Regions from separate parts of the Tumebacillus algifaecis genome, predicted to be linked through region 1. Evidence: predicted binding sites of a transcription regulator. Region 1 holds the regulator's gene; the other holds the start of a gene.
What was found. Region 1 encodes LexA, which represses DNA repair genes until DNA is damaged. Its sites were predicted from a motif close to CGAACATATGTTCG; they were not measured.
Positions count from the first base shown of each region.

Region 2: the regulator LexA is predicted to act here: its motif matches at 1,486-1,499, upstream of CIG75_RS18875 (YolD-like family protein).

Region 1 is NZ_CP022657.1:2,273,362-2,278,861, reverse strand. Features, by position in the region: gene CIG75_RS10105 (class I adenylate-forming enzyme family protein) at 1-2, opposite strand, end outside; gene fabG (3-oxoacyl-ACP reductase FabG) at 2-742, opposite strand; gene lexA (transcriptional repressor LexA) at 982-1,605, shown strand; gene glnA (type I glutamate--ammonia ligase) at 1,703-3,037, opposite strand; gene CIG75_RS10085 (MerR family transcriptional regulator) at 3,094-3,519, opposite strand; gene CIG75_RS10080 (methionine gamma-lyase family protein) at 3,702-4,961, opposite strand; gene CIG75_RS10075 (ATP-binding cassette domain-containing protein) at 5,003-5,500, opposite strand, start outside.
Region 2 is NZ_CP022657.1:4,252,062-4,257,561, reverse strand. Features, by position in the region: gene CIG75_RS21665 (Panacea domain-containing protein) at 81-479, shown strand; gene CIG75_RS18880 (hypothetical protein) at 472-1,110, shown strand; gene CIG75_RS18875 (YolD-like family protein) at 1,144-1,464, opposite strand; gene CIG75_RS20875 (hypothetical protein) at 2,021-2,524, shown strand; gene argC (N-acetyl-gamma-glutamyl-phosphate reductase) at 2,860-3,894, shown strand; gene argJ (bifunctional glutamate N-acetyltransferase/amino-acid acetyltransferase ArgJ) at 3,923-5,149, shown strand; gene argB (acetylglutamate kinase) at 5,165-5,500, shown strand, end outside.

The DNA of each region.
Region 1 (5,500 bases):
ATCAGAAGCTCAAGCCTCCATCGACAGCAAGCACCGCGCCGTTAATAAAGCTCGCTTCATCGGAGGCCAGGAACAGATAGGCATTCGCGATGTCGCGCGGCTGACCGAGGCGGCGCAAAGGGGTCTGTTGCTTCATCACATCAAGCACTTTATCCGGAACCTTATCGGTCATGTTGGTGGTGACAAAGCCCGGTGCGACCGCGTTGACGCGCACGCCTTTCGGACCGAGTTCTTTGGCCCACGTCTTGGTCATGCCGACCACCCCTGCCTTGGTTGCAGAGTAGTTGGTCTGACCGACATTGCCGTACTGAGCGACGACCGAGGCCGCATTGAGGATGACCCCGCTACCTTGTGCCATCATCACTTTAGCAGCCGCTTGGGTGCAAAGAAAAACGCCAGTCAGATTGATCGCGATCACCTGATCCCACTGCGCTTGCTCCAGTTTGACCAAAAAACCGTCGCGGGTGATGCCAGCATTGTTGACGAGAATGTCCACACGGCCAAAATGTTCAACAGCAGCCGCTACGACCTGCTCCGCATCATGGGACGACGACACGTCCGCTTTTATAAAATGAGCCTCTGCGCCAAGTCCGCGCAGCTCTTTAACGACAGCCAATCCGTTTGCTTCATCAAAATCGGCGATGATCAGCTTTGCCCCCTGTTGCGCGAACAAGAGTGCTGTCTCCTTGCCGATCCCGTTTGCTCCGCCTGTGATGATCGCTGATTTGTCCTGTAACCGCATTGATCGATCCCTCCATCATGTACACGTTCTAATGACACGTTCTGTTAATGAAAATTATACCACGCATTGTTACAGGGCAGTTGCAAGGGTCAAAACTCAGCCAAGGGTGAGCAAAATAAGAACTTACGTTTGTATCCGCTACCAACCTGTGGTATAATTTCATCAACAATGAATTGGCGAACATATTTTCCCATCATCATATAGTGCTCATACCATGTAGTTGAGGAGTGTTTCTTGCAATGATCAAGCTGTCCAAGCGGCAACAGGAAATCATGGAGTTTATCAAAAGAGAAGTCAAAGACAAAGGGTATCCCCCATCGGTTCGTGAAATCGGTGAAGCGGTCGGACTGGCCTCCAGTTCCACCGTGCACGGTCACCTCGCCCGCTTGGAGCAGAAGGGCCTGATCCGCCGTGACCCGACCAAGCCACGCGCCATCGAGGTGCTTGACGAGGACCAAGCGACCGACTCCCGTTTTGAATATTCGACCGTGATGGCCCCGATCGTTGGCCGTGTAACGGCAGGCTTGCCGATCACCGCGATCGAAAACGTGGAAGACTACTTCCCGTTGCCAACTCGCTTTGTTGGTGACAGCAATGTATTCCTCCTGAACGTCGTCGGTGAATCGATGATCGATGCAGGGATCTACGACGGCGACCTCGTCATCGTCCGCCAGCAAGCTACCGCACACAACGGTGAAATTGTCGTCGCCATGACGGAGGACGATGAAGCGACCGTCAAGCGCTTCTACCGCGAAGCTGATCATATCCGCTTACAGCCGGAGAACCCGACCATGGAAGCGATGCACTACCGCAACGTCACGATCCTCGGCAAAGTGGTCGGCGTGTTTCGCGGAATTATGTAAACCTACTATCCTTCCGCCCGCTTTGGGCGGTTTTTTTATTTGTCGATCATCCAACACAATCAAAAAAACCTGCCCACAAGGGCAGGTTTTTTACTTCTTAGTACATGGTCAAGTATTGGTTGCGCTCCCATTCGGTGACGGTTGTGCGGAACATATCCCATTCGATTTGCTTCGCTTCGACAAAATGTGTGACGACATGTTCGCCAAGAGCGCCGACCATGATTTCGTCAGCCAGCAGTTCGTCGATCGCCTCTTTCAGCGAAGCCGGCAAGGAGTGGATGCCATTTTCCAAACGCTCTTCTTCGTTCATGACATAGATGTTGCGGTTGACCGGATCGGCCAGCGGCAGATCGCGACGAATGCCATCCAGACCTGCTTGCAACAGCGCTGCCAGTACGAGGTACGGGTTGCACGCCGGGTCGGGGTTGCGGACTTCAATCCGAGTGGACAGACCGCGGGATGCCGGGATGCGAACGAGCGGCGAGCGGTTTTTTGCAGACCATGCGATGTAGCACGGCGCTTCATAGCCCGGAACGAGTCGCTTGTAGGAGTTGACCGTCGGGTTGGTGATCGCTGCAAAACCGCGCGCATGCAACAACACCCCGGCCAAGAAGTGTTTCGCAGTTTCGGACAAACCGAGTTCATCGCTTTCATCGTAGAAGGAATTGGTGTTCCCTTGGAACAACGACAGGTGGCAATGCATCCCCGAGCCGTTGATACCAAAGATCGGCTTCGGCATGAAGGTCGCATGCAGGCCATGTTTGCGGGCGATCGTTTTGACTACCAGTTTGAAGGTCATGATGTTGTCAGCCGCGGTGACAGCATCCGTATATTTGAAGTCGATCTCATGCTGACCGACTGCAACTTCATGGTGAGAGGCTTCGATCTCAAAGCCCATCTCTTCGAGCGTCAGCACGATTTCACGGCGGCAGTTTTCACCGAGATCCACCGGTGCGAGGTCGAAGTAACCGCCTTGGTCGTTAACCTCGGTGGTGATATTCCCTTGACCGTCGAGCTTGAAGAGGAAGAATTCCGGCTCCGGACCGACGTTCATCGTATCAAAGCCCAGCGCTTTTGCATCTTCCAGCGCGCGCTTGAGCGTGGAACGCGGGTCGCCTTGGAACGGCGTGCCGTCCGGCATGTAGATGTCGCAGATCAGGCGAGCAACTTTGTAACCTTTTTCCGTTTCCCACGGAAAGATCAGCCAGGTGTTGAGATCCGGGTAGAGGTACATATCGGACTCTTCGATGCGAACAAAGCCATCAATTGAGGAGCCATCGAACATCATCTTGTTATCCAACGCTTTCTCAAGCTGGGAGACCGGGATTTCGACGTTCTTGATCACGCCGAGCAAATCGGTAAATTGCAGTCGGATGTAACGCACATTCTCTTCTTTGGCCATGCGTTTGATGTCTTCTACTGTGTAGCTCATTTCTGGTTCTCCTCCTCAGGCTCCATCCTCATGCGGGATGAATGCTCTATGTTTATTTAATGGAAAAACCGCGATAGGTCGCCAGCGTTGAACGGGTTGTTACCCGGCATCGCCGGACGGCGCAGCATTTCCTTTTTCAACATGTCGCGCAGTTCACGATCTGATAGATCTCGTTTCACATCCTGTGCGATCTGCTGCACCTGTTCTTTTGGCGTAGCAGGCAACAGATCGGAAGCGGTCTTGGCAGGTCCAAGCACCGTCTTGATCCCGGCAATGTTCAGCCCTTGGTCGATCAGCCGCTTGATCTCAAGCAAGCGTTCCACGTCATTGAAGGAAAACAATCGCTGATTTCCATCTGTACGTGCTGGCCGGACCAAACTGTGCTGTTCATAGTAGCGGATCTGTCGGGCGGTCAGGTCGGTCAGCTTCTGGACGATGCCAATCGGGAATAGGGCGAGATTGCGTCTGATTTCGTCGTTCATTCACATCAACGCCTCTCCTTTGATAGCCTTATTATATGTCGTGTCAGGTATAGGTGTCAATGCATGTAAGGAAAGTTGACATGAAAATTTTTGAGATCCTGGCAACAGACAAAAGACCATGTCGGAAAGGGAGGCCCCTCCCCCATAACATGGTCTTTTCATCCACTTCCTATGTCAGCTTTTTACAACAAGCCTTTTTCTTTCAGACCAGCCACTGCCGATAACACGGCTACTTTGGCGTGGGCGTACGTTAAGCCACCTTGGAGGTAGCCGATAAACGGTTCACGGATTGGACCGTCAGCCGACAGCTCGATCGATGAGCCTTGAATAAACGCACCCGCTGCCATGATCACTTCGTCAGCGTATCCAGGCATCGCCCAAGGTACCGGCTGGACATGGGAATCGACAGGTGCTGCCGCCTGGATCGACTGACAAAATGAAATGAGTCTCTCCCGCGACCCAAGCTGTACCGCTTGGATGATGTCGGTGCGCGGCGCCGTTGAAGCGGGATGTGTGATCAGCCCGAGCTCCTCAAACAGCCCAGCAGCAAATACCGCCCCTTTCAGCGCCTCCCCCACAACGTTCGGGGCGAGGAAGAAGCCTTGGAACAGCGTGCGATTCGTGCCGAGCATCGCCCCTTGCTCCGCCCCGATGCCCGGTGCGGTCAAGCGGCACGCGGCACGGTGTACCAAATCGGCACGCCCCGCCACATAACCACCGCTATGTGCGAGACCACCGCCCGGATTTTTGATCAACGAACCGACGATCAGATCGACGCCCACTTCGGTCGGCTCTTGACGCTCGGTGAACTCGCCATAGCAGTTATCGACAAAGACGATCACATCCGGCTTGATCTTCTTGACAAAGCGCACCATCTCACCGATCTGTTCCACCGAAAACGAGGAGCGCCACGAATAGCCAGCCGAGCGCTGAATGCCGATCATCTTCGTGTTCGACTTGATCTTGTTGGCTACAAGGTCAAAATCGACTTTGCCGTCCAAAAGCGGCACGGAGTCGAAGGAAACACCGAACTCCTTCAACGACCCTTCCCCATCTTCACCGCGCACGCCGATCACTTCTTCGAGCGTATCGTACGGTTTACCTGTGATGTACAGCAGTTCATCACCTGGACGCAGGACACCGTATAGCGCCAGCGCGATCGCATGCGTTCCCGAAACGATATGAGGTCGCACCAGCGCAGATTCTGCGCCAAACGCCTTGGCATAGACGCGTTCCAATGTTTCACGGCCTGCGTCGTTGTGACCATACCCGGTCGAAGAAGCAAAATGAAAATCACTCACCTGTTCCTCTTGGAACGCTTGCAACAGTTTGGCCTGGTTATAGACGACCGTTTCGTCGATCAGGCGAAACTGCGCAGCCAATTTCTGTTCAATCTTGGCGGTCAGTTGCACCCAAGTCGGATTCTGTAAAAGTTGTAGCAAGGACAAAATACGTCTCTCCCATCTATGAAACATACTTTCCACTATACCATAAAAAATCGCTGTAAATCGCCGATCCGTTGCACCGCACCGCTCTCACCGATCTGTCCTTCCTTGATCACCACCACCTGCTCATCTCCCAGCGGATCAATCTGCTCGATCTGATGGGTGCTCACGATCACGACCGCATGGTAGGACAGCTTTTGCAACTGCTGACGAAAGTACAACGTCTCTTGCAGATCGAGCCCTTCAAACGGCTCGTCCAAGATGCAAAGCCTTGGATAATGGATCATGGCTTGCACCAGACCTACTTTTTGCAACTCGCCGCCAGAAAGCTTGCTCAGCTTTCGCCTGCTCTGCTCGGTCAAACGCGCTCCAGCGATCATCTCTTCCACGCGCGCTTTGACTCGCGCGCGTGGAATGCCTTTGTGAATCGCAGCGTTGGTTAAAAACTGCGCCACCGTCATCTCCGGGTAACCTGTGAACTCCTGGGGCAGATAACTGGTCACGCGGCGCACCTCTTCGATCGACAGCAACCTGCG
Region 2 (5,500 bases), 2.0 Mb from region 1:
ATATCAAAGATTGGAAGGGAAGACTCATGCCTAAAATTAATATTTCTGATCTTGCGCTATTTTTCCGCACTAAATAAGAGATGACTCACAAGAAGCTCCAAAAGCTTTGCTACTATGCGTATTCCTGGTACCTTACACTCTACAAGGATAAGCTCATTAACAATCGTTTTGAGGCTTGGATTCATGGTCCAGTAGATCCAGGGCTTTATCAGGAATATAAATCATTTGGATGGCGACCGATTCCTGTTGTAGGGTCCGCTCCTAAATTTGAAGATGATGTAGTCTCGTTCTTGGAGGACATTTGGGAGTCTTATGGGGACTTCACGGGTGACGAGTTGGAATACCTTTCGCATCAAGAAACCCCTTGGCTTGCGGCACGTGCGGGTCTTCCTGCAACTGCAGCTTGTAATACCAGGCTTCGAGATGAAGTAATTCGGGAATATTACCAACGAGTTTACGAAGAAGGTCAGAATGACTAAGAAGAAACTTCCCAATCGTGATGCAATCGCCAAAAGGATCGTTGGAAAAGAGCAGAATAAGTTCAACAAGGCTTCCAACAGGGAAGTAATCCAGAAATTCCATGAGGATAGAATTTTGTTTTCCTTTTGGCATCTGGATTACAGGTCTGAGGAAGCCTTTAATTTAGGAAGTCCCAAAGTTGACGTCCCTTGGTTTCTGCTATTTATCGATCATTTGAAGGAAATTTCAAAATTGACAAGGAAACAGCTCGAAACGACTGGACGGCATTACAAATTCCATCCTATACCTGTCGAAGAGAAGGGTTATAAGTTTAATGTGCCTGTTGATATCTTGGATGAAGCGCATGAATCAGCGTTTCAATTTGGTTTGGGAAAATCAAAGGGTAGAGTTTATGGGTTTATGGTCGATAACGAGTTTTATCTGGTTTGGATTGATCGAGAGCACAACCTATATCCAGATGATAATTACGGAGGATACAAAGCATATCCTCCGGTAATGTCGTACACCGATCTCGTCGAAGAAGAGAACCGAGCATTAAAAGCAAAAAACGATACTCTATTGCAAGAAAATAAAGAACTATTTCAGATGTTAGAGGATGCCCTAGATGGGCAAAGCAATCCTAGTGCATAAAGAAAAAGAGGTTCTCCGAGAACCTCTTTTTCTTTAATCCACCCCCACGATCCCTGCCAACTCCACACCTACAACTTTCCCAGCCAGATCATGACCTTTCAGCACATCAACTCGTACCCATTTCGGAACCATACTCACCTCTTCGATACGACCGGACTTCCACACCCGCAGCGTCACAAGTGAACCCGCCTCCATTGCATCGGAAATGGTCCGCTGTATCTCCTCATGAGCGTGCTCGTCCAAAACTGGCCTCTCGACGAAGTTCTCTTTCCTGATCTCCATCTCGATCATGACTCGCCTGTGTTCCGGGAGGATCATGCGGTTGCCTTCCCATAGCTTGTTGCCTCGTTGCATATATGGCGTCTCCTTTGATTGCGAATGTATGTTCTTATTCTATGACAACTGAGGAATGTTTATCAAACCGCTTAGGAGGCTTTCTGCGCGGTTTTTCGCGTTGGCGGTGAAATTCTCTATGCGTGGATAGAAATACGCAGGAGACAGGCGAGAGAGCAGGTTTCAGGAGCTGATGCAGGCGTAAAGTCTTGCAGGAATGCACTGCGCATCTCCCGAATCTTCTTACTACTACTAGGAGGTGTTGATGATGATTCGCTCGCAAATCTTACCGCCGACTCCGATGATCGCTGATTTTCCTCGTGAACTGCTTCCTCAGGGCCCACTAGGGAAACCGATCGAACCAGATCCTATTGGCTCGCATCCTTCAATGGAGCCGGGGCCAACACCACCTGGCTTTGCCTCTGATCCGTGTCCGCTGGGAAAATACCTAGCTTCAGAGTGGGGGCCAAACCCGCCGGGTTACAATGTCCCTCCTGATCCCTTCCGTTTCGGAGCTGGTGAGCTGAAGCATCCGGGCCGGAACAGCGTGGCACCACCGGGGCCAGACTTTCGCTTCATGGATGCACCGCCAATTCCGTATAACAACGTCCCTCCGCAACCGACGCATGTTGGTGAGGTGAAGCCGGGTACGCCGGACGGCATGGAGTTCAGTGATGTTCCTCCCGACCCGTGGAGCAGATACAGTCAGTCTGGGCCCGGTCCTTTGGAGTGTGGCGAGGTCAAACCGCCCGACCCGAACAAGGTTGGCGAGTTTGTCGGACCCGGACCTTCCTCCATCAAGTTCGGCGAAATTATCCCGATCGGGCCGAACAACTTCCGTTTCGATCCGTATCAAGTAGACCTACTTTTTGGTAATCAGAACCCAACCGACCCCTTCATCTCGTATGACCCGCCCGGTCGGCTGTCCTGTGGCGAGTTCAAACCACCGTTTCCGAATAGCGATCATAGCACCAATTCTCTTGCCTGCGACCCGAACCCGATTGATCCGTTTATCGAAACGGAACAGAATCCACCGTGGCCGTTTGCGAATAAGCTACCACTCAACCCACCTCTCCATTAAAAAGACCCCGTTTCGGGGTCTTTTTGTTCGAACTGCTTGTCCTAACCAATTTCCTAACAGAGTCATTATGAACGGTTATGAACAGATGGGAAAATAGCTCACCAGCACAAGGATAAACCGAGCTAATTCGGTACTATTCATGATTCGTTAGGAACACTTAGGAACGGATGAATAGTTTTGGCATAACAACACTCTCTGGGATTCACACGACGGATTCCACACCCTTTTGCAGCCCTTCCAAAAAGTTTTGGAAGGGTTTTTTGTTGCTTGTTTATGCATATGTATGTATAATAATTCATATTGTGAGACCAAGATTCAAGACGAGGTGAGCGTGGATGAACGTTGCCGTAATCGGGGCGACCGGATATACAGGATTGGAAGTGGTGCGGCTGTTGATGCAGCACCCGGAGTTGAACGTGACAGCGATCACGTCCGACTCGCAGGCAGGTGCGATGTTGACCGAAGTATACCCGCACTTGCAAGGGTTGGTACACGAACCATTGCAACGGGCAGAGGCGATGGAGCTGGCTCTCAAGGCCGACTTGGCGTTTGTTGCACTGCCGTCCGGGCTGTCCACCGGTCTGGTGCCGGAATTGCTGGGCGCAGGTTTGAAAGTGATCGACCTCGCGGGCGATCACAGGCTGTCCCAATCAGACTACGAGCAGTGGTATCAGAAAACGCCGCCGAGCGCTGAGGTGCTCGCACAGGCCGTATACGGTCTGCCAGAATATTATGCAGACCAGATTGCGACAGCTCGCCTGATCGCCAATCCCGGCTGCTATCCGACCGCAACCCTGTTGTCGCTGCTTCCTTTGGTCCAACAGGGCTTGATCGATCCGGACACGCTGATCGTCGATGCCAAATCGGGCGTTTCCGGTGCGGGCAAAGCGGTATCGCCAAGTTCGCATTTTGTTGAAGTCAATGAAAATTTTAAAGCATATAAAGTCGGCGTGCATCAGCACATCCCGGAGATCGAAGGGGTGCTTTCCCAGCATTGCGGGGAAAAAGTCACCCTTTCCTTCACGACCCATCTCGTGCCGATGACGCGCGGCATTTTAACCACTTCCTATGCCAAGCTGACCAGCGACGTTTCGACAGAAGAGTTGCTTGCGCTGTACCAAGAAACGTATCGCGACCAGCCGTTCGTCCGCATACGTGAAAAAGGGAACATGCCAGCGACCAAAGATGTCAGCACCAGCAACTTTTGCGACATCGGCCTGCGGGTCGATCCGCGCACCAAGCGAGTGACGGTGATCGGGGTCATCGACAATTTGATCAAAGGCGCAGCAGGTCAGGCGATCCAAAATGCCAACCTGCTCTGCGGCCTGCCGCAAACGACGGGGTTGCGCACCGCACCCGTCTACTTCTAGCAACCACAAGGGGGATTCAATGGTGAACATGATGGTAACAAACGCTGCCTTTACGTTACTGGCGGAAGGGACGGTCACAACCCCGCGCGGTTTTCAAGCGGCGGGTCTGCATGCTGGGATCAAGCGCAAGAAAAAGGATGTCGGTCTGCTGGTCAGCGCTGTGCCTGCCGCAGCAGCGGGAGTCTTTACGCTAAATGCAGTGCGCGCAGCTTGCGTCACACAAAATGAACAGCAACTGCAAGCGCTGCCCTATCTGCAAGCGATCATCGTCAACTCGGGCAACGCCAACGCCTGTACAGGCGCGAAAGGCGATGCGGACGCTAAGGAGATGCAACAGCACACCGCCGCAAAACTCGGACTGCCAGCACATGCGGTCGCGATCGCTTCGACCGGGGTGATCGGGGTACAGATGCCGATGGAGGCGTTAAAAGCTGGCATCGAGCAAGCGGCGGCTGGGCTCTCGGAGCTTGGTGGCGACGAGTTTGCTGAAGCGATGTTGACGACCGACACCTTTACGAAACAGGTCGCCGTGCAACTGACCATCGACGGGCAGACGGTCACGATCGGCGGTGCGGCCAAAGGGTCGGGGATGATCCATCCGAACATGGCGACGATGCTCGCCTTTGTCACCACCGATGCGAAAGTGGAACCGTCCGCTTTGCAGTCCCTGCTGAGCCGCACGACCGACCAGACGTACAATCGAATCACCGTCGATGGTGACACTTCGACGAACGACATGGTGCTGGTCATGGCGAATGGACTCGCGCAAAATCAGAGCTTAGACGAGACGCACCCAGACTGGTTCGCCTTTGTGGAGGCGTTCCGCTATGTATCGGAAAAACTGGCCAAAGACATCGCCCGCGACGGCGAAGGGGCGACCAAATTGGTTCAAGTCGCAGTAAACGGAGCGGTCAGCGAACTGGTCGCCACCCAGATCGCAAAAAAGGTGGTCGGTTCCTCGTTGGTCAAAACGGCAGTCTTCGGCGCCGATGCGAACTGGGGCCGGATCTTGGCGGCCATCGGTTACGCAGGCGTACCGTTCGACCCGGCGCGCGTTGACATTTGGCTCGGAGAAGTGCAGGTCGCGGCGCAGGGCATGGGGCTGAACTTCGACGAAGCGGCCGCCAAAGCGCATCTGCTGGGCGACACGGTGCAAATCACGATCGATCTGAACATGGGGGATGCCGCTTCGACCGCATACGGCTGCGATCTGACCTATGACTATGTGCGTATCAACGCCAGCTATCGGACGTAAGGGGGGAGTGTGGACATGGTAACAGAAACACTTTCTCCGGCCGAAAAAGCACACGTCTTACTTGAGGCATTGCCCTACATTCAAAAGTTCGCCGGAAAAATCGTCGTGATCAAATACGGCGGTTCCTCGATCGAGCCGGACAGCGGGGCGATCGATCCAGTGATTCTCGACATCATCTGGCTGAAGCAGGTCGGCCTGTTCCCGGTCGTCGTTCATGGTGGGGGCAAAGCGATCACTCGACTGCTCGAACGGCTCGGCCATCAGGCGCAGTTTGTCGATGGGCTGCGGGTGACCGATGAGACGACCCTAGAGGCGGTGGAGATGGTCTTGGGCGGTCTTGTCAACCAGCAG